DNA from 4 places in the Lentzea sp. NPDC051213 genome. Region 2 is predicted to be linked to each of the others. Evidence: riboswitches for the same ligand, from Rfam matches in the RefSeq annotation. Region 2 holds a riboswitch; each other region holds the start of a gene.

Region 1 (5,123 bases), on a different contig from region 2:
ACGACGTCGCGGCCGGCGTCGAGGTGCGCGGCGAGGCGGGCGGCGGCCTCCTCGTAGAACTGGTCGATCTCGCCCTGGTAGTCGTCGGTGTCCTCGGTCGTGACCGGGTAGACCAGCTGCTCCTGGATCTGGCCCTCGCGGAAGTACGGCTGCGCAATGGTCTTCGCGACGCTGCGGCCGTGCCGGGCGCTGTGGAACGCGACCACGTCCGCCGCGGTGATGAGCCGCGCGGCCTTGACCGTCACGAGTTCCGGGTCGCCAGGACCCAGGCCGACGCCGTAGAGCTTGCCCGTCATTCTTCCTCGCTCGCGATCGCGTTGATGGCTGCCGCCGTCATGGCGCTGCCGCCCCGGCGTCCGCGCACCACCAGGTGCTCCAGATCCGTTGCGGCCAAAGCTTCTTTCGACTCTTGCGCGCCGATGAAACCGACCGGGATGCCGAGCACCGCCGCTGGTCGCGGGGCACCGGCGTTGATGAGGTCGATCAGGTGGAACAGGGCGGTCGGGGCGTTGCCGATCGCGATCACCGCGCCGCCGAAGCGGTCCGTGAGGAGTTCAAGGGCGGCGGCGCTGCGGGTGTTGCCGATGCGTTGTGCCAGTTCAGGTGTGCGCGGGTCCTGCAGGTAGCAGAGGACCTCGTTGTCCTTCGGCAGCCGGCGGCGGGTGACGCCGGACGCGACCATGTTGGCGTCGCACAGGATCGGGGCGCCGTCTCGGAGTGCTTGCCGGGCGTTCCGCACGACGTCGGGGGAGTAGGCGATGTCCTGCGGGAGGTCGGTCATCCCACACGAGTGGATCATCCGCACGACGACCCTGGCGACGTCCTCGGGGAACCTGGTGAGGTCCGATTCCGCGCGAATGGTGGCGAAGGACCGGCGGTAGATCTCCGCGCCGTCCTTGATGTACTGCGTCACCCGATCTCCTCGTCACCGGCTGAGCCGGTAATGCGGCGGTAGCCGTCGCCGGTCGCGACGAACTCGATCACATCGCCGGCGGGGCGGCCGCAGCGGCGTGCACATCCTGACCAGTGCACCTGGCCGGGGGTGTCGGGCCTGGCTAGGCCTGGGGCGTCGGGCCTGGTGGTCAGGCCGGGGGCGTCGGGGCTGGTGGTCAGGCCGGGGGTGTCGGGGCTGGTGGTCAGGCCGGGGGTGTCGGGCCTGGTGGCTAGGATCGAAATTGGGGGTACCCGGCCGGGTGCGTGTGTGTGGTGTGGTGCATCGACCCATGCGCGCGCGTCTGCCCGTACGTCGGAGAGCGAGTTCGCGCAGCCGGGGCGGCCGGTGCAGGCGCTGACGCCGTGCCACGGGGAGGCCGGGTCGGTGATCAGGCCGGTGGTGTCGGTGCCCGGCGGCACGACGAGGCTGCGCCACGGTGTCAGGCGGACCGGGATGCCGGGGAGTCGGTGGGCGTCGAGGCGGCCCAGCGGTACGCCTGGGGTCACCGGTGAGGGAGTGACCGGGGTTACAGCGGGAGTGATTCTGGGGGCGTTCGAGGCGCCGAAGTGTTCGGTGATCTTCCGCACAGCGTCGTCCACTTCGGACAGGCGCCAGGCGGTGCCGCGGAGCTGCTGGAAGAGGCGGGCGGCCACGATGACGGCGTCGACCGGGTCGGTGACTCGGATGCCGGTGTCCTGGCCTGCGAGGAGGAGGACGGTTTCGGTTGGGGCGGCGTTGTGGCTGCTCAGCGTGTCGTCGACCGGGCCGAGCCCGCCCACGGGAGCGCTGACCAGGCCGAAGTCACCGCCCAGCCCACTCACCGCAGCCCCGACCGTGACCAGGAAACGCCCTGGCAGCGACGCCAGCGCCGGATCCGCGCACAACGCCAGATCCAGCGCGTCGACCAGCGCCTGGTTGTCCTCCAACGGCGCCGCGATGATGTTGCGGATGCGCTCGTGCGAATCGGAAGGCAGCAGCCCGGCGGCGCGCAGCCGCGCACCCAGCTCCACGCCGTCCGCGAGGCCCCTGATCTGGAGGTTCGCCCGCGAGGTCAGCTCCACCGACCCGGATCCCAGCTCCAGCGCCGCCACCCGCACGACGTCCCACTGCGCGGCCGACAGCGTGCCGCCCGGCACCCGGATGCGCGCGAGGCCGCCGTCGGCCGCGGGGTGCAGCTCGACGGCGCCTGGGCAGGCATCCGGGTGAGTACGCATAGGTCGGACTGTAACCCGCCGGTTAGGGTGAGCCCGAACGACGAAGCGCAGGAGGAAGCCGGTGTGAATCCGGCGCGGTCCCGCCACTGTGACCAGCGAACAAATCCGCTGGGAGTCAGGAACTCCGCTTCGCCCGTTGCCCGCAACCTGGGGCGAGGACCCCACGAGGGATGGAGCCTGCGTGATCCTGCTGCTGTCGACCTCTGACACCGATCTGCTGTCTGCGCGCGCCTGTGGCGCCGAGTACCGGCTCGGCAACCCCGCGCGACTCACCACCGACGATCTGCCGGCCCTGGTCGACGGGGTCAGCCTCGTGGTGGTGCGCATTCTCGGCGGACGCCGGATGTGGGAGGAAGGGCTGGACTGGTTGCTCGCCAGCGGGCTGCCGGTGGTCGTGCTCGGTGGTGAGCAGCAGCCGGACGCCGCGTTGATGGAGCTGTCCACGGTGCCTGGCGGTGTCTGCGCGGAGGCGCACCTCTACCTCGCGCACGGTGGGCCGGCGAACCTCACCGAGCTGCACAAGTTCCTCGAGGACACGATCCTGCTGACCGGGCACGGGTTCGCGCCGCCCGCGGCCACCCCCACGTGGGGTGTGCTGGAACGGGAAAGCACGCAGCAGGGCCCGACGGTCGCGGTGCTCTACTACCGCGCGCACCACGTTGCGGGGAACACGGCGTTCGTGCACGCGCTGTGCGACGCGATCGAGGCCAAGGGCGGCAAGGCTCTGCCGGTTTTCTGCTCGTCGCTGCGCACGGCCGAGCCCGAGCTGCTGGACACCCTGCGCCAGGCCGACGCGCTGGTCGTGACGGTGCTCGCGGCCGGTGGCACGAATCCGGCGAAGGCGTCTGCCGGTGGTGACGACGACGCGTGGGACGTCGGTGCGCTGGCCGCGCTCGATGTGCCGATCCTGCAGGGGTTGTGCCTGACGTCGAGCCGCGCGTCGTGGGACGAGAACGACGACGGACTGTCTCCTTTGGACACCGCGACCCAGGTCGCGATCCCCGAGTTCGACGGCCGGATCATCACGGTTCCGTTCTCGTTCAAGGAGATCGACGAGGACGGGCTCACCGTGTACGTCGCCGATCCCGAACGGGCGCTGCGCGTCGCCGGCATCGCGGTCCGGCACGCAAGGTTGCGGCACATCCCGGTCGGCGAGCGCAAGATCGCGGTGATGCTGTCGGCGTACCCGACGAAGCACTCCCGCATCGGCAACGCGGTCGGGCTCGACACGCCCGCGTCGACCGTGCGGCTGCTGAAAGCCATGCAGGAGCACGGCTACGACATCGGCACCGAGCTGCCGGGCGTCGAGGAGTTGAACGGCGACGCGTTGATCCACGCGCTGATCGCGGCCGGTGGCCAGGACGCGGACTGGCTGACGCAGGAGCAGTTCGAGAGCAACCCCGTGCGCATCGCGGCGGCGGACTACCGGGAGTTCTACGAGACGCTGCCCGACGACTTCCGCGAGTCGATGCAGGAACACTGGGGTGACGCGCCCGGCTCGTTGTTCGTCGACCACTCGAAGTCCAAGGACGGCGAGATCGTGCTGGCGGCGCTGCAGTCGGGCAACGTCGTCGTCATCGTGCAGCCGCCGCGCGGGTTCGGCGAGAACCCGATCGCGATCTACCACGACCCCGACCTGCCGCCGTCGCACCACTACCTCGCGGCGTACCGGTGGATCGAGGCCCAGTTCGGCGCGGACGCGGTCGTGCACGTCGGCAAGCACGGCAACCTGGAGTGGTTGCCCGGCAAGACCGTTGGCATGTCGGCATCCTGCGGCACGGACGCCGCGCTCGGCGATCTGCCGCTGGTCTACCCGTTCCTCGTCAACGACCCCGGTGAGGGCACGCAGGCCAAGCGCCGCGCGCACGCCACGCTGGTCGACCACCTGGTGCCGCCGATGGCCCGCGCGGACAGCTACGGCGACATCGCGCGGCTGGAGCAACTGCTCGACGAGTACGGCAACATCTCCGCGATGGACCCGGCCAAGCTGCCGGCGGCCCGCGCGCAGATCTGGACGTTGATCCAGGCCGCGAAGCTCGACCACGACCTCGGTCTCGAGGACCGGCCGCACGAGGCGGAGTTCGACGAGTTCATCCTGCACGTCGACGGCTGGCTGTGCGAGGTCAAGGACGTCCAGATCCGCGACGGCCTGCACATCCTGGGCGAGGCACCGACCGGCAGCGTGCGCGTCAACCTCGTGCTCGCGATGCTGCAGGCACGGCAGATGTGGGGCGGCCAGGTCGCCGCGCTGCCCGGCCTGCGGGAAGCGCTGGGGCTCACGACCACGTCGCGCGAAGACACCGACGCCATCGAGGAAGAGGCGCGCGGTCTCGTCCAGGCCATGGAAGACGCCGGCTGGGACGCCGAAGTCGCCAAGACCCTGCACGAATCCGTTGACGTGCAGAAGATCCTCGAGTTCGCCGCGCTGGAAGTGGTTCCACGGCTTGCCCGCACCACGGACGAGATGACGAACGTGCTGCACGCGCTGGACGGCGGCTACATCCCGGCCGGCCCGTCCGGTTCGCCGTTGCGCGGCCTGGTGAACGTGCTGCCGACCGGCCGCAACTTCTACTCGGTCGACCCGAAGGCCATCCCGTCGCGCCTCGCGTGGGAGACCGGCCAGGCCATGGCCGACTCGCTGCTGGAGCGGTACCGCGCGGACAACGACGGCGAATGGCCGCCGTCCGTCGGCCTCTCGGTGTGGGGAACGTCCGCGATGCGCACGGCCGGTGACGACATCGCCGAGGTGTTCGCGCTGCTGGGTGTGCGGCCGGTGTGGGACGACCAGTCCCGCCGGGTCACGGGCCTCGAAGTGATCCCGCTGCCGGAGCTGGAGAGGCCGCGCATCGACGTGACGGTCCGGATCTCCGGGTTCTTCCGCGACGCGTTCCCGCACGTCGTGTCCATGTTGGACGATGCCGTGCAGCTCGTGGCCGCGCTGGACGAGCCCGCGGACCAGAACTTCGTGCGGGCAC
Region 2 (5,123 bases):
AAGCCCTCCAGGAACGCCTGCTTCTGCGCGGGCGTGTTCGCCTCACCGTCGGCGTAGTCCACGATCAGCACGACGTCCGGATCGCGCTGCACGACGGTCTCCCAGTTGACCGTGGTCCAGCTGTCGTCGAGGTCGGCGAAGATGTTGTCGCCGCCGGCCTTCGCGATCACGTCCTGAGGCGCCGCGTTCTTGCCCGACGTGAACGGCTGGTCCTGCCCGCTGTCGTAGAGGAACACCTTCGGCCGCGGCTTGCCCGCCATGAGCTTGCCCGCGTCCTCGATCTGCCGCTGGTAGCCCTTGATCAGCTCCTCGGCCTTCGCCTCGACCCGGAAGATCTTCCCGAGGTTGCGCAGGTCGGTGTAGAGGGCGTCGAGCGCGGGCATGATGCCGCGCCGCTTGCCGACGCCGTTGCGGCACGCCTCGGTGAGCAGGTACGTCGGGATGCCGAGCTGCTTGAGCGCGTCCGGGGTGAAGCCGGTGCTCTCGCTGAAACCGTAGTTCCAGCCGGCGAACACGAAGTCGGCGTTGGCGCCCTGCACGACCTCTTTGGAGATCTTGTCGGACAGGTGCTTCACACTGTCGAAGTCGGCCTTCCACGGAGACGTGCGGACGTCGACGGTGTCGGTGCCGTCCACCACGTACCCGGCCATGCGGTCCTTGAGGCCCAGCGCGAACATCAGCTCGGTGATGCCGGTGTCGTTGGTGACCACTTTGGACGGCACCTTGTCGAACGTGACGTCCTGGCCGCAGTTCTTGACGGTCACCGGGTCGGACTTCGAGGTGTCCTGCGCGACCGTGGCGCCGCAGCCCGTGACGAGCAGCAGGGTGGCGACGGCGAGGGCGGTTCTCAAGGGGTGACCTCCTGGTCGAACAGGAGCTGGGGAACTCCCGTGGTGGGGTGGGTGACGACGTGCGCGGTGACGTGGAAGACCTTGGCGATCAGTTCCGGGGTGAGGACCTCGTGCGGGGTGCCGCCGGCGACGAGCCGTCCTTCGTCGAGCACGTACAACGTGTCGCAGTAGGACGCCGCGAGGTTGAGGTCGTGCAGCACGGTGATGACGGTCCTGCCGAGATCGCGCGTCAGGCGCAGCACGTCGATCTGGTGGCGGATGTCGAGGTGGTTGGTGGGCTCGTCGAGCACGAGCACGTTCGGTTCCTGCGCGAGGGCCCTGGCGATGAGCACGCGCTGGCGCTCGCCGCCGGACAGGCTGAGGAAGCTCCTGCCCGCCAGGTGCGAGGCGTCCACTGTGGCCAGTGCCTCGGCGCAGACGCGCACGTCCCTCGCCGGGTCGCGCTCGTGCGGCAACCTGCCCATCTCCACGACCTCGGCGACCGTGAAGTCGAACTCGACCTGCGACTCCTGGGTGAGGGCGGCCAGGTCCCTGGCGACGTTCAGTCGCTTGTGGACGTTCTCGCCGCCGACCAGCACGGCTCCCCCGGTCGGCTTCAGCGCCCGGTAGACGCAGCGCAGCGTGGTCGACTTGCCGCTGCCGTTGGGGCCGACGATGCCGACGACCTCGTTCTCCGCGCGGAAGGTGATGTCCTCGACGATGCCCTTGACGGTCACGCCGCGCAGTTCGACCAGCATCAGCGTCCTCCGAAGACGTAGGCCTTGCGGCGCATGAGGAACACGAAACAGGGCACCCCGAGCGCGGCGGTGATCACGCCCAGCGGCAGCTCTTCCGGTGCCGCCAGCAGGCGTGCCGCGACGTCCACCCAGACCAGGAAGCTGGCGCCCGCGAGCGGCACCAGCGGCAGCACCTTGCGGTGATCCGCGCCCACGACCATGCGCGTCAGGTGCGGAAGCATCAGCCCGACGAACCCGACGGCGCCGCTGACCGCGACCAGCACACCGGTCATGGCGGCGGTGATGAGGAACAGGTGGGTGCGCAGGCGTTGCACGGGCACGCCTAGCGTGGTCGCGGTCTCGTCCCCCATCGCCAACGCGTTGAGAGGCCGCGCCTTGGTCAGCAGGTAGGCGATGCCGAGTGCGGTCACCAGCGCGGCCACGGGCAACGACTGCCAACTGGCCCCGCCCAGACTGCCGAGCAGCCACAGCATGGCGGCGCGCGAGGCGTCACCGCGCGGCGCCTGGAAGACGAGCAGCATCGCGACGGCGGAGAACCCGTAGCCGAGCGCGGTGCCGGTCAGCACCAGCTTCAGCGGCGTTAGTCCGCGGTTCGTGCGTGCGGTGAGGTAGACGAGCACGCTCGCCGCCAGCGCGGTCACGAACGCGCCGAACGACATCGCGTAGACCCCGAGCGAGGAGAACACCCCGAGCGTCGCCACGGCGATCGCCCCCACGCTCGCACCCGAGGAGATGCCGAGCACGTACGGGTCGGCCAACGCGTTGCGCACCATCGCCTGCATGGCCACGCCGACGGCGGCGAGCCCGGCCCCGACCACGGCGGCGAGCAGCACGCGAGGCAGCCGGATGTCCCAGACGATGTGGTACTGCCCGGCGAGGTCCGCCGGAATCACCCCGCCGGCGATGGCGGCGTGCAGGAGTTCGGCTGTCTGCCCGAACGGAATGCTGACAGGCCCGAGCGCAACGCCCGCCACGATGCTGATGGCGAGCACGCCGACGAGCGCGCTGATCTTCGCGATCACTTGGTCCCTTCCCGCAATCCACGGCAGGAGTCGGAGCTTGTTGGACAGCCGTGTGCGGGTATTCGGGCTCGCCCCCGGTGATGGGGACCTACCGTTGCGGGTCAGCGCCGGATTTCGACCGGACTTCCCCCGTGCACGACGTCCGCACTGTAACCCGCGCTTGTGCACAAAATCGCCACCGAGGTCGTCTAGGTGACATGGACCTCGGTACCCGAAGACAGTTGAGGCGCGAGCGGTTGAGGCGCGAGCACGGCACCCCGGCGGCGACGATCTTCAAGGACGAGACCACCGCGGCCTGGATCGCGCTGGTCATGATCTGCGTGGGCGTCAGCGCCGGCAGCTTCGGGCACATGCCGATCGCCCACGCGCTGGAGCGGATCTACTGCACGCCCGTGGCCTGCGCGTCGCTGCCTCAGGCGCTGACCGGCTGGGCGATCGCGGTCGCGCCGCTACCGGTGTTCCTCTGGCGCCGCGACCTGGCCGTCTACCTGGGCCTGCTCCTGGTCACCTTCATGAGCACGTTGTTCGTCACGTCCAACCAGGACATCCCGGTCGAGATCAACCCGATCATCGACCTCTGGGTGCTGTCGCTGACCTACTTCGTCGTGGGCATGCTGTTCGTGCCGCTCAGCCTCGGGATCTCCCGTCTGGTCAGGCCGTCCCGGCGGGCGGTGGTGGTCGCCGCCCAGCACTGGCTCCTGCTGGCCGTCCTCGTCCTGTGGCTGGCGTGATCTGCGAAGGAAGAAAGTTCGAAAACTTCCGGGGTGTGCTGTCGATTCGGCATGCGGCCCGTTCGACCTGTGGATGCCAAGGGCCTGACGCGGCCCCCGGAACGCAGGGAGACACACCATGAAGTTCATGATGATCTGGCGCGCGACCGACGAGGCCTTCGCGAACATGGGCGAGTTCGACTTCGAGAAGATGCTGGAGACGGTCGGCCGGTACAACGACGACATGATCCGCGCGGGCGTGTTGCTGGCCGCGGAAGGCCTCTCCGACCCCTCCGAGGGCGTGGTCGTCGACTTCTCCACCGAGCCGCCGGTCGTCACGGACGGCCCGTACGGCGAGACCAAGGAGCTGTTCAACGGCTTCTACATCATCAACGTCGCCTCCAAGGAAGAGGCGATCGAGTGGGCCAAGCGCGCACCGATGACCGGGCCCGGCTTCAAGACCGAGATCCGCCGCGTTCCCACGATCGACGAGTTCCCGCAGGACAACGAGTGGATCAAGAAGGAGCGGGCGTGGCGTGAGTCCACCGGCCAGCTCTGAAACACCAAGGCCCGGCCGGAGTCTCCCGGCCGGGCCTTGGTACGTGCGAAGAAACCTCAGCCCGTGCGCACGTTCGACGAAACGAGCGCCGCGAGCCGGTCACCGATGGCGTAGGTCTGGCCAGGCGACTGGTGGTCACGGGTCGCCAGATCGAAGGCCACGGAGGCCTCGATCCGGCGGGACGACTCGTGCTCGCCGAGGTGGTCGAGCAGCAGTGCCACCGACAGCACGGCGGCCGTCGGGTCCGCGATGCCCTGGCCCGCGATGTCCGGTGCGGAACCGTGCACCGGCTCGAACATCGACGGGTTGCGCCGCGTCACGTCCATGTTGCCCGACGCGGCCAGGCCGATTCCGCCCGTGACGGCGGCGGCCAGGTCGGTCAGGATGTCGCCGAACAGGTTGTCCGTCACGATCACGTCGTACCGGCCGGGGTCGGTGACCAGGTGGATCGTCGCCGCGTCCACGTGCTGGTACGCCACCGTCACGTCCGGGTGCTGCAACGAGACCTCCTCGACGACGCGCGACCACAACGAGCCGGCGTGCGTGAGGACGTTCGTCTTGTGCACCAGCGTCAGGTGTCGGCGCGGGCGGAGTGACGCGCGGGCGAAGGCGTCGCGGACGACGCGCTCCACGCCGAACGACGTGTTGATCGAGACCTCGGTGGCGATCTCGTGCGGTGTGTCCTTGCGGAGCAGACCGCCGTTGCCCGCGTACGGGCCCTCGGTGCCCTCGCGGACCACCACCATGTCGATCTCCGGCGGGTCCGCGAGCGGGCTGCGGACTCCGGGGTAGAGACGAGCGGGGCGGAGGTTCACGTGGTGGTCGAGTTCGAAGCGCAGACGCAGGAGCAGACCGCGCTCCAGAATTCCGCTCGGCACCGACGGATCGCCCACCGCGCCGAGCAGGATCGCGTCGTGCTGGCGGAGCTCACCGAGCACCGACTCGGGCAACAACTCTCCCGTGGCGTGCCAGCGCGCCGCGCCGAGGTCGTAGCGAGTGATCTCGGCCGCCGGAACGACCTCGCCGAGGACCTTCAGGGCCTCAGCGATGACCTCGGGCCCGATCCCGTCTCCTGGGATCACTGCGAGCCGCATCCACACACCTCCCAGGTGTCAGTCCCCAATTAGTGGGACTACTTTCCTTCGCGAAAGGCTACCGGCAACGCCGCCACTCGCCGCATGCCGGACACCCCTTCGGGGTGTTCTCTCCCGTACTGCGGGACACCCACACGGCCCATTACCCAC
Region 3 (5,123 bases), on a different contig from region 2:
ACATCCCGACGTTGAAGCGGTGGAGCACCGGGTCGCTGGAGTTCTTCTGGGGAGACATCTCCGTCGAGCGGCAGATGGAGCTCGTCGACGACGTCGGCGATTTCCACCAGTGGCTGATCAAGCGCTACCACGCGCGGGACGGAGAGCTGTTCTGCGCGTTGGCCGATGCCGGTGTCTCCGCTGAGGACTCCGCCGGCCTTTGCTACTTCCTGCTGATCGCCGGTCAGGAGACGACGACTCAGTTGTTGTCCACGGCGTTGCGGCGTGCGTTGCAGGACCGTTCGTTGTGGTCTTCTCTGCCTGCGCCTGGCGTGGCGGAGTCGTTCGTGGAGGACGTGCTGCGGACGGAGACGCCCGTGGTGACCTGGCGGCGCCTCACGGCCCGTGAGGTCGTGCTGTCCGGCGTGCGGGTGCCTGCCGGTGCTGAGCTCGTGTTGTTGTTGAGCGGCAAGGAGAACGACCCTCGGCACCTGGCGTTCGGGTACGGGCGCCACTTCTGTCTCGGCGCCGGGCTGGCGCGGCTGGAAGCAGCGGTGGTGCTGCGGACCGTCGCCACGCACGAGCCGTCGTTGCGGTTGGACGGTGGAGTTCCCGAGTGGCTGAACCTCCTGTCGTTCCGCGCGCCTAAGTCGGTGGCCGTGAGTCGTTGACCTGAGGTTTGATGCCTGGGTGATGAACCGTCAGCTCTCCGGAGTCACCAAGAGGACGCTGCTAGAGACGCTCGGCCCGGTCCCGGACGTGGATCCGGACCGCTACGGCGACGGCGGCCCGGTAGGCGCGCTGGAGACGCGGGTAGCGCAGCTGCTGGGCACCGAGGCGGCGTTGTTCGTGCCGACGGGGACGATGGCGCAGCAGATCGCGCTCAAGTGCTGGGCCGACCGCACGCACAACCCGATCGTGGCGATGCACCCGCAGGCGCACCCGATCACCCACGAGGACGACGCGCTGACCGTGCTGTCCGGTCTTCGCCCGATCAAGGTCGGCAACGACGAGGTGGCCACCTGCCCCGAGCCGTTCGGCACGCTGCTGGTCGAGGTACCCGACCGCGAGGCCGGCTTCATCCTGCCGACCCGGGACGAGCTCACCTCGGTCGTCGACGCCGCCCGCGAACGGGACGCGGTCGTGCACCTCGACGGCGCGCGGTTGTGGGAGAGCACGTACGGGCTGGGCAAGCCGCTGGAGGAGATCGCCGGGCTGTTCGACTCGGTCTACGTGTCGTTCTACAAGTCTTTGGAAGGCATCTCGGGGGCGGCTTTGGCTGGCACCCAGGACTTCGTCGACCAGGCGCGGGTCTGGCGGCACCGGTACGGCGGCATGCTGTTCCAGCAGTGGCCCGCCGCGCTCTCCGCGCTGCACGGCCTGGACACCGTGCTGCCTCGGTTGGGTTCCTACGTGGCGCACGCCAAGGTCGTGGCGGAGGCGATGGGGCAGCCGGAGCCGCACACGCACCAGTTCTCGCTGCACCTGCCGGGTGACCCGGCTCGGCTGACTGAGCTGAGCGGGAAGTTCCTCGGGAAGTTCTGGCGGGATGGGCGGCTGGCCAAGACCGAGGTCACTGTTGCCGGTCCGGCGCTGGAGTGGACGGGCGAGGAGGTCCGGGAGGCTTGGCAGCACTTCACCGGCCTGCTGTGACCCGGCAGCTCTGGCTCTGGGGCCTGGTCGCGGTCGGCAGCCGCCTGCCCGTCGCGATGGCACCGATCTCGCTGGTGTTCCTAGGGCGAGCGGGCACCGGCGGCTTCTCGTTCGGCGCGATCGCGACCGCGGTGTACGTGATCGGCGAGATCGTGGGCGCCTCCGTGCTCGGCGCCCGGCTGGGCCGCTCCCGCCGCCAGCTGCCGGCGGGTCTGGTCGTCGGCGCACTCGCGTTCGCCGCGACGCCGTTCGCCGACGGGGTGGTGCTGCTCGCGCTGGTGTTCCTCGCCGGAGCCGCACCGGCGGCCGCGCCCGGCGGCACCCGCGCGATGCTGACCTCGCTCGTGCGGGAGGAGAAGGTCGCACGGGCGCTGAGCGCCGAGGCCGTGCTGTCGCAGATCGTGTGGGCGGCGGCACCCGCGCTGGCCGCGGCGCTGTCGTTCCTGATCCACCCCGGCGCCCCGATGCTGGTGGCGGCCGCGTTCCTGCTGGTGGCGGCAGTGACACTGGGGTGGCTGCCGGAACCCGAACGCGTCACCGCGCCGATCAGCCGGTCACTGCTCGCCGCGTGGCCGATCTTCCTCACCAGCTCGGCGTCGAACGCGCTGTTCGCGGCGACCGAGCTGATGCTGCCCGCGCTGCTCGAGGAACGGGGCATCGCCTACGGCTGGTCGGGGCCGATGCTCACCTGGTTCGCGCTCGCCTGCGCGGCCGGCGCGCTGATCTACGGCCTGCGCACCTGGCCTGGGTCGGTGCGGCTGCACAGCCTGGTGCTGCTCGTCGGCATGGCGCTGTGCATCGGCATCACGGTCTTCCTGCCAGGTCTGCCGGGCATCACCGTCGGTCTGCTGTTCGCGGGGTTGTTCCAGGCAGGGGCGATGGTGTCGCGGAGCCTCTCCCTGCGTGAACGCCTGCCGACGCACGCTCACGCGGCCGCGTACTCGGTCATGTACGCCTTCGCCGGGATCGGGTACGGCGGGTCCGCGTCGATCTCGGCGGTGGCGCTGGAGCTGTCCGGTGCGTCGACCGCGATCCTCATCGGGGTCGTGATCACGCTGGTGATCATCGGGGTCAGCGCGTCGGCGGAGCGCTCTGTCGTGAAGGCCACCTGACTGCGGGGTTGGTCCGTCCCCGGCGAAATGCGACGATGCCGGGGCTGTGAGGGGTGTACGAGGAAGCCGGTGCGAATCCGGCGCCGTCCCGCGACTGTGACCGGATCTGGAGAAACCGGGAGTCAGGAACTCGTCCCCCTCTTGATCACCGACCGCGGGCGTGGACACCCGAGGAAGGACTTCGCCGAGCATGTTCCCCTTTTCGGCTGTCGTCGGTCACGACGACCTCCGGCTGGCCCTCTTGCTGAACGCCGTGCATCCCGGCATCGGCGGCGTACTCGTGCGCGGCGAGAAGGGGACCGCGAAGTCGACGATCGTGCGTGCCCTGGCCGCGCTGCTGCCGGAACTCCAAGTCTCCGAAGGCTGTCGCTTCGGGTGCGCGCCCGGCACCACCGACTGCCCGGACGCGCCGCACGAACGGATCGAACGGCGGCCCGCGAGGCTGATCGAGCTGCCCGTCGGCGCCACCGAGGACCGGCTGGTGGGGTCGCTCGACCTGGAGAAGGCGCTGACCGAGGGCGTGCGGGCGTTCCAACCGGGACTGCTCGCCGCCGCGCACCGGGGCGTGCTCTACGTCGACGAGGTCAACCTGCTGCACGACCACCTGGTCGACCTGCTGCTCGACGCCGCCGCGATGGGGCGCGCACACGTCGAGCGCGAAGGCGTCTCGGTGTCGCACCCGTCGCAGTTCCTGCTGGTCGGCACGATGAACCCGGAGGAGGGCGAGCTGCGGCCGCAGCTGCTCGACCGGTTCGGGCTGACCGTGGCGGTCAAGGCCGCGCGGGACGTGCACATCCGCACCGAGGTGATCAGGCGCCGGCTCGCCTACGAGGCCGACCCCGTGACGTTCGCCGGGCAGTGGGCGGCGGAGGACGCCAAGCTCAAGCAGCAGATCACCACCGCGCGGGAGAACCTCAAGGCGGTGTCCCTTCCGGACAGTGAGCTGCGCCGGATCGCCGCTGTCTGCGCGGCTTTCGAGGTCGACGGCATGCGCGCGGACCTCGTGGTCGCCCGTGCCGCCACCGCGCACGCCGCGTGGCGGGGCAGCGAGCAGGTCGAGGAGTCGGACGTCGAGGTCGGGGTCCGGCTCGCGCTGCCGCACCGGCGGCGGCGTGACCCGTTCGACGAGCCGGGTATCGAGGAGCAGCAGCTCGAGGACGCGATGCGCCAGGCCGCCGAGCACGCCGAAGAGCCAGAGGGACCGGACGACGACGGTCCCGGTGGTGGCGAGCTGCCCGAACCGCAGGAAGGCCCGGCGGGCAACGGGAACGCGCCCAACGACCGGCCCGCGCCGGAACCCGCGCCCGCGTTCAAGGCGCGGCTGCTGGAGGTCCCCGGTGTCGGGGAAGGCGCGCCGGGCAAGCGTTCCAGGGCCCGCGCCCGCACCGGCCGGATCGTCCGTTCCTCCAAAGTGGACGGCAACGGGCTGCACCTCGTCGACACGCTGACGAACGCGGCACCGCACCAGAACGCACGTGGCCGCAGCGGTCCCGGGCTCGTCCTCACCGGCGCCGACCTCCGCAGGGCGGTCCGCGAGGGCAAGGAATCGAACCTCATCCTGTTCGTCGTCGACGCCTCCGGCTCGATGGCCGCGCGGCAGCGGATGTCGGCCGTCAGCGGCGCGGTCGTCTCGTTGCTGCGCGACGCCTACCAGCGGCGCGACAAGGTGGGCGTGGTGACGTTCCGCGGCCAGACCGCCGAGGTCGCCCTGCCCCCGACGACGTCCGTGGACGCGGCCGCGACGCGCCTCAAGAAGATGCGCACCGGTGGCAGGACGCCGCTCGCGGACGGGCTGCTCAAGGCGCACCGGGTGCTGGAGATCGAACGGCTGCGCGACCCGCAGAAGCGCCCGCTCGTGGTGCTGCTGACGGACGGCCGCGCCACCTCGAGCGGCCTCGGCGGCGACCCGATGAAGGACGCGATCAAGGCGGCGGGCCTGCTCGAGCAGACCGCGGTCGTGGTCGTGGACTGCGAACAGGGCCACATCCGGCTCGGCCTCGCGCAGAAGATCGCCGAGGCGCTCCAGGGCACCTGCGTCCGGCTCGACCAGCTCAGCGCCGACCACCTCGCTGGCGTGGTCCGCGCGGCTTAAGGAGAAACCCCAGTGCCACAGGGACAACCCACCGAGGTGCCGAAGGACGGCCTGACCACCCGGCAGCGCCGCAACCGGCCGTTGCTGATGCTGCACACCGGTGAGATGAAGGGGAAGTCGACGTCCGCGTTCGGCATGGCGCTGCGCGGCTGGAACCAGGGCTGGGACATCGGCGTGTTCCAGTTCGTGAAGTCCGCCAAGTGGAAGGTGGGCGAGGAGTCCGCGTTCAAGGCGCTCGGCCGGCTGCACGAGGAGACCGGCGAGGGCGGCGCCGTCGAGTGGCACAA
Region 4 (5,123 bases), on a different contig from region 2:
GAGGTCGGAGATCGCGCCGATCACCTCGCCGAACTCCGAGTAGCACAGGTGCGTGTGGATCTGCGTGGCCGGCGTGGCACCCGCGGTGGCGAGCCGGAACGCGCCGACGGACCACTCGATGTAGGCCGGTTGGTCCTTCTGGCGCAACGGAAGGAGCTCGCGCAGCGCCGGTTCGTCCACCTGGATCACCCGGATACCGGCGGCTTCGAGGTCGCGGATCTCGTCCCGCAGCGCCAGCGCGACCTGGGCCGCGGTGTCGGCCAGCGGCTGGTCGTCGCGGACGAACGACCACGCCAGGATCGTCACCGGGCCTGTCAGCATGCCCTTGACCGGCTTGGCCGTCAGCGACTGCGCGTAGGTGCTCCACGGCACCGTCATCGGCTTCGGCCGTGACACGTCACCGTGGATGATCGGCGGCCGCACGCACCGCGAGCCGTAGGACTGCACCCAGCCGAACTGCGTGCTGGCGAAGCCGTCCAGGTGTTCGGCGAAGTACTGGACCATGTCGTTGCGCTCGGGCTCGCCGTGCACCAGCACGTCCAGGCCGATGTCCTCCTGCAGATCGATCACGCGAGCGATCTCGTCCCGCATCCGCTGCACGTACTCGTCCTCGGTGATCTCCCCGCTGCGCACGGCCGCGCGCGCCTTGCGGATGTCGCCGGTCTGCGGGAACGAGCCGATCGTCGTGGTCGCGAGCGGCGGCAGGCCGAGCCGGGCCTGCTGGGCGGCGGCACGGTCCTCGTACGGCGCACGGGAACGGTGCTCCGGCCGCAACGACTCGATGCGCGCCCGCACGTGGTCATCACGCCGTGGCGACGGCACGGTTCGTTTGGCCTCATCGGCCCACGCGCCGTCCGCGCCGTTGCGCAGCGCCTTACCGAGCAGCACGACCTCGCGGACCTTCTGCCGTGCGAAGGCCAGTCGTGCCTGCACGTCCGGCTCGAGATTCTCGGCGTCCAGGTCGTACGGCACGTGCAGCAGCGTGGACGAGGTCGACACGACGACCTCGCGCGCGGAACCCAGCAGGGACGCGGCCTTCGCCAGTGCCGCGTGCAGGTCGGTGCGCCAGACGTTGCGACCGTCGACGAGACCGGCCACCAACGTCTTGTCGCGCAACGCGGGCACGGCGACCGAGGTGTCCGGCGCGCTGACCAGGTCGATGCCGATCGCCTCGACCTGCGACTCGGCCAGGATCGGCAGCGCCGGGCCCAGATCGCCGTAGTAGCCGGTCACCAGCAGCTTCGGCCGGCCGGGCAGGCCGCTCAACGTGCGATACGTGCGGCGCAACGCGTTGAGCTCGGCCGGTGTGCGGTCGGCGGCGAACGCCGGTTCGTCGAGCTGCACCCACTCCACGCCCTCGGCACGCAGCCGGCCGAGGAGCTCGGTGTAGGCCTCCAGCAGCCGGTCCAGCAGCGCCAGCGGTTCGAAACCGGCCTGGGCCGGCTTGGCCAGCAGCAGGAACGTCACCGGGCCGAGCAGCACCGGCCGGGTCGTGACGCCGAGCTCGCGGGCCTCGCGGTACTCCGCGATCGGCTTGTCGCCGGCCAGCCGGAACTCCGTGTCCGGTCCCAGTTCCGGCACCAGGTAGTGGTAGTTCGTGTCGAACCACTTGGTCAGCTCGAGCGCGGTGGCGCCGTCACGGCCCCGCGCGGCGGCGAAGTAGGTGTCCAGTTCGGACAGTCCAAGGTCGCGGAACCGTTGCGGGATGGCGTCGAACAGGAACGCCGTGTCGAGCACCTGGTCGTAGAACGAGAACGTGTTGCCCGGCACCGAGTCCAGTTCGGACAGCTCGGTCCAGGTGTCGGCGCGGAGTCGCCGCGCGGTCCGCCGCAGGGCGGCTTCGTCGATCTTGCCGGCCCAGTACTGCTCGACCGCGCGTTTCAGCTCGCGCTTCGGGCCGATGCGGGGATAACCGAAAACAGTGCTGCCAATGGTCACAGGCTCTCTCCTCGCGAGCGTGCGGAAGCACCGGAGACACGCGCGCAGGGCAGCACAGAAGCTGCGCCCGTTGGCCCGCCCGAGAGGCTCCGGAGCACCGCGCACCTGGTGGCGCGCGGACCGGCGGCAGGTCTTCGGACTCGTGGGCGCAGATCTTGTCCCTACCGGCCGTCGCTTCCCAGATCTGGCAGACCCAGTGCGTATGACGGCTTTCGTTCCCACTCACCGCTGCGGGGCAGTCCCGGATTCGCACCGGGTTCCCTTTTGCTCCACCGGACGAACCGGTGAACCGCTGGCAGGACCGAGACTAGCGGGCCGCACCGAGCATGCCCAGCGCCATGCCCGCGTATTGCATGGTGAGATCACTCAACTTGACCGGCCCTGCAGGCGAATACCAGCGCGATACGCCGCTGCACATCTCCAGCAGGGCCAGGCGGGCGACGTTCGGTTCCGCGACCGTCAGCTGTCGCGCCTTGATCCCCTCGCTGATCGCGTCCTGCCAGAACTGCTCGTACCGGTCGCGCAAGGCGACGATCTCCGCGCGGCGTTCCCCGGTCAGGGCACGCATCTCACCGTCCACGACGAGGGTTTCGCGCGGCTTCTCGGCGTGCGCCTGGACGTGCATCCGCACCAGCGCGATCAGTCGCTCACGTGGATCGCCGGTGATCTGCTCGGCCGCGGCGATCAACGCGGTGAGGCTGGCGCGCATGATCGCGGCGAGCAGGTCTTCCTTGGTGCCCATGTAGTGGTAGAGCGTCGCCGACGAGAGGCCGGCGGCCTGGGCGAGGTCGCGGATGCCGGTGCCGTGGAACCCGCGCTCGGCGAACAACGCCACCGCCGCCTCGCGGACCCGTTCCTCAGTCGACATCACTCGCCCTCTCCCTTGACCGGCACGGTAGCGCGACCTTACCGTCGGACTCAATCGATCGATCGATCGAAGGGGAGAGATGACCGTCGACTACTCGTGTGCCGAGGGCATCGCGCAGGTGCACCTGAACCGCCCGGAACGGCTGAACGCCGTGGTACCGGCGCTGGTGGAGGACCTGCTGGGTGCGTTCGCCGCCGCCCGGCTCGACGAGGCGCGGGTGGTGGTGCTGGCGGGACGCGGCAGGGCGTTCTGCGCCGGGCACGACCTGAAGGAGCCGGTGCCGGCCGAGACGGTCACGCAGACACGGGCCAGGCTGGACCGCATCCAGGACGTCACGCGCGCGATCCGCGCGTTTCCCGGTGTGGTGATCGCCGCGGTGCACGGGTACGCGCTCGGTGCGGGCTGCGAGTTCGCGCTCGGGTGCGATCTGGTGGTGGCGCACGAGGACGCGCGCTTCGGGTTCCCCGAGGTCAGCGTCGGGCTGAGCGTCACCGGCGGGATCTCGGGCCTGCTGCCGCGGATGGTCGGGTTGCCGCGCGCCAAGGAACTGCTCCTGCTGGGCGAGCGGATTCCCGCTGCCCGCGCCTGCGAGTTGGGACTGGTCAACCGGGTCAGCTCCGACCACGAAAAGACCGCGCTGGAACTGGCCGGGTACATCGCCGCGCAGCCGCCGGTCGCGGTGTCGCTGGCCAAACGGGTGCTGGATCTCGGTGCGGACTCGTCGCTCGAGGCTGCCCTGGAGACCGAGGTCGACCACGCGATCCTGACCAGCCTGTCCGGTGAGGGTGACGCGCCGCGAGAGGGGTTCGGCCGTGGCTGACCTGATCACCGCGCTGAAATCCGCTGCCGCGCGCTGGCCGAAGCGGCTCGCCTGGACGTTCGATCCGGGCGGCTCGTTCACGTTCGCCGAGATCGATGCGCTGTCCGACGGGTACGCGCAGGCGTTGCGGGACAAGGGGATCCGGGCGGGCGACCGGGTCGGTCTGATGCTGCGGAACGTGCCGGAGTTCCCGCTGGTCTGGTTCGCGCTGATCAAGCTCGGCGCCACGACCGTGCCGGTCAACGTCAAGTACCGCTCGGTCGACGCCGAGCACGTGCTGTCGACCTCCGAAGCGGTCGCCGTGGTGAGCACGGAGGAGTTCGGGCCGTTGCTCGACGGCCGGGTCGTGCACCACGTCGAGGATCTCAAGCCGGTCGACGGGTTCGTGCAGGAACCGGTGTCCGCGCCGGTGAACCTGCAGTTCACCTCGGGCACCACGGGCAAGCCCAAGGCGTGCGTGCTGTCGCACTCCTACTGGATGACGCTCGGCGGCAGCCTCGTCGAGGAGTTTCCCCGGCTGAGCTCCGACGACGTGATGCTGACCGCGCAACCGTTCTACTACATCGATCCACAGTGGAACGTCGTCGCGGCGCTGCTCGCCGGTGCACATCTCGTTGTGCTGGACGGCTTTCACCCGTCGACGTTCTGGGAGAAGGTCCGCGAGCACCGCGTCACCTACTTCTACTGCCTCGGCGCGATGCCGACGTTGTTGCTGCGGATGCCACCCGACCCGCTGGATCGCTCGCACCAGGTGCGGGTCGTGCAGGCCTCCGCGATCCCGCCTGCACTGCACGCTGAACTGGAAGAACGCTGGGGCGTGGGCTGGTTCGAGGCGTACGGCATGACCGAGACCGGCGCTGACCTGCGGATCACCGCGGACGACCACGACCGGTTCGTCGGCACCGGGTGCCTTGGGCGTCCCGCGGCACATCGCGAGGCGAAGATCGTCGACGGCGAGTTGTGGCTGCGCGGCCCCGGCATGATGGACGGCTACCTCGGGCAGCCTTCGCCTTTTCTGGACGGCTGGTTCCGCACCGGCGACCTGGCGCGGATCGAGGACGGCCGGGTCTACCACCTGGGCCGGATCAAGGACATGATCCGGCGCAGCGGCGAGAACGTGGCCGCGCACGAGGTCGAGGAAGTGCTGATGAGCCATCCCGAGGTGCGGCTCGCGGCCGTGGTCGGCGTGCCGGACGAGATCCGCGGCGAGGAGGTCAAGGCGTTCGTCGTGGGCTCCGTGTCGCCGGACGAGCTGGCCTCCTTCTGCGCGGAACGGCTGGCGTCGTTCAAGGTGCCGCGGTTCTGGGAGTTCCGGGACGACCTGCCGCGCACCCCGTCCGAGCGCGTCGCGAAGGAGCAACTGCGGTGAGCTTCCGCTGGGACAGCCCGGTCTTCTTCGACGAACTCGATCTCAACGGCACCCTGCACAACTCACGCTTCGCCGTGCACGTTGAGCGCGCGCAGTCGGCGTTGTTCGAGGACCTGGGCCTCGGGTGG

Evidence for each region. A riboswitch is a leader RNA that binds a small molecule or an ion and turns the genes downstream of it on or off. The one in region 2 is predicted to bind cobalamin.
Region 1: it holds a riboswitch for cobalamin, as region 2 does, so the genes downstream of both, cobN (cobaltochelatase subunit CobN) here and ACIA8G_RS14265 (FecCD family ABC transporter permease) in region 2, are expected to answer to the same signal.
Region 3: it holds a riboswitch for cobalamin, as region 2 does, so the genes downstream of both, ACIA8G_RS38430 (putative cobaltochelatase) here and ACIA8G_RS14265 (FecCD family ABC transporter permease) in region 2, are expected to answer to the same signal.
Region 4: it holds a riboswitch for cobalamin, as region 2 does, so the genes downstream of both, metE (5-methyltetrahydropteroyltriglutamate--homocysteine S-methyltransferase) here and ACIA8G_RS14265 (FecCD family ABC transporter permease) in region 2, are expected to answer to the same signal.

The regions. Positions count from the first base shown of each region.
Region 1 is NZ_JBITEX010000007.1:325,100-330,222, forward strand. It holds gene ACIA8G_RS30190 (precorrin-2 C(20)-methyltransferase) at 1-296, opposite strand, end outside; gene ACIA8G_RS30195 (precorrin-8X methylmutase) at 293-913, opposite strand; gene ACIA8G_RS30200 (hypothetical protein) at 910-2,148, opposite strand; cobalamin riboswitch at 2,157-2,295, shown strand; gene cobN (cobaltochelatase subunit CobN) at 2,330-5,123, shown strand, end outside.
Region 2 is NZ_JBITEX010000003.1:164,649-169,771, forward strand. It holds gene ACIA8G_RS14255 (ABC transporter substrate-binding protein) at 1-851, opposite strand, end outside; gene ACIA8G_RS14260 (ABC transporter ATP-binding protein) at 848-1,588, opposite strand; gene ACIA8G_RS14265 (FecCD family ABC transporter permease) at 1,588-2,610, opposite strand; cobalamin riboswitch at 2,646-2,783, opposite strand; gene ACIA8G_RS14270 (hypothetical protein) at 2,808-3,341, shown strand; gene ACIA8G_RS14275 (YciI family protein) at 3,460-3,879, shown strand; gene ACIA8G_RS14280 (3-isopropylmalate dehydrogenase) at 3,936-4,973, opposite strand.
Region 3 is NZ_JBITEX010000011.1:24,733-29,855, forward strand. It holds gene ACIA8G_RS38415 (hypothetical protein) at 1-650, shown strand, start outside; gene ACIA8G_RS38420 (threonine aldolase family protein) at 673-1,632, shown strand; gene ACIA8G_RS38425 (MFS transporter) at 1,605-2,744, shown strand; cobalamin riboswitch at 2,761-2,897, shown strand; gene ACIA8G_RS38430 (putative cobaltochelatase) at 2,935-4,836, shown strand; gene cobO (cob(I)yrinic acid a,c-diamide adenosyltransferase) at 4,849-5,123, shown strand, end outside.
Region 4 is NZ_JBITEX010000001.1:771,553-776,675, forward strand. It holds gene metE (5-methyltetrahydropteroyltriglutamate--homocysteine S-methyltransferase) at 1-1,938, opposite strand, end outside; cobalamin riboswitch at 2,046-2,247, opposite strand; gene ACIA8G_RS03500 (TetR/AcrR family transcriptional regulator) at 2,246-2,806, opposite strand; gene ACIA8G_RS03505 (enoyl-CoA hydratase/isomerase family protein) at 2,886-3,626, shown strand; gene ACIA8G_RS03510 (AMP-binding protein) at 3,619-4,995, shown strand; gene ACIA8G_RS03515 (acyl-CoA thioesterase) at 4,992-5,123, shown strand, end outside.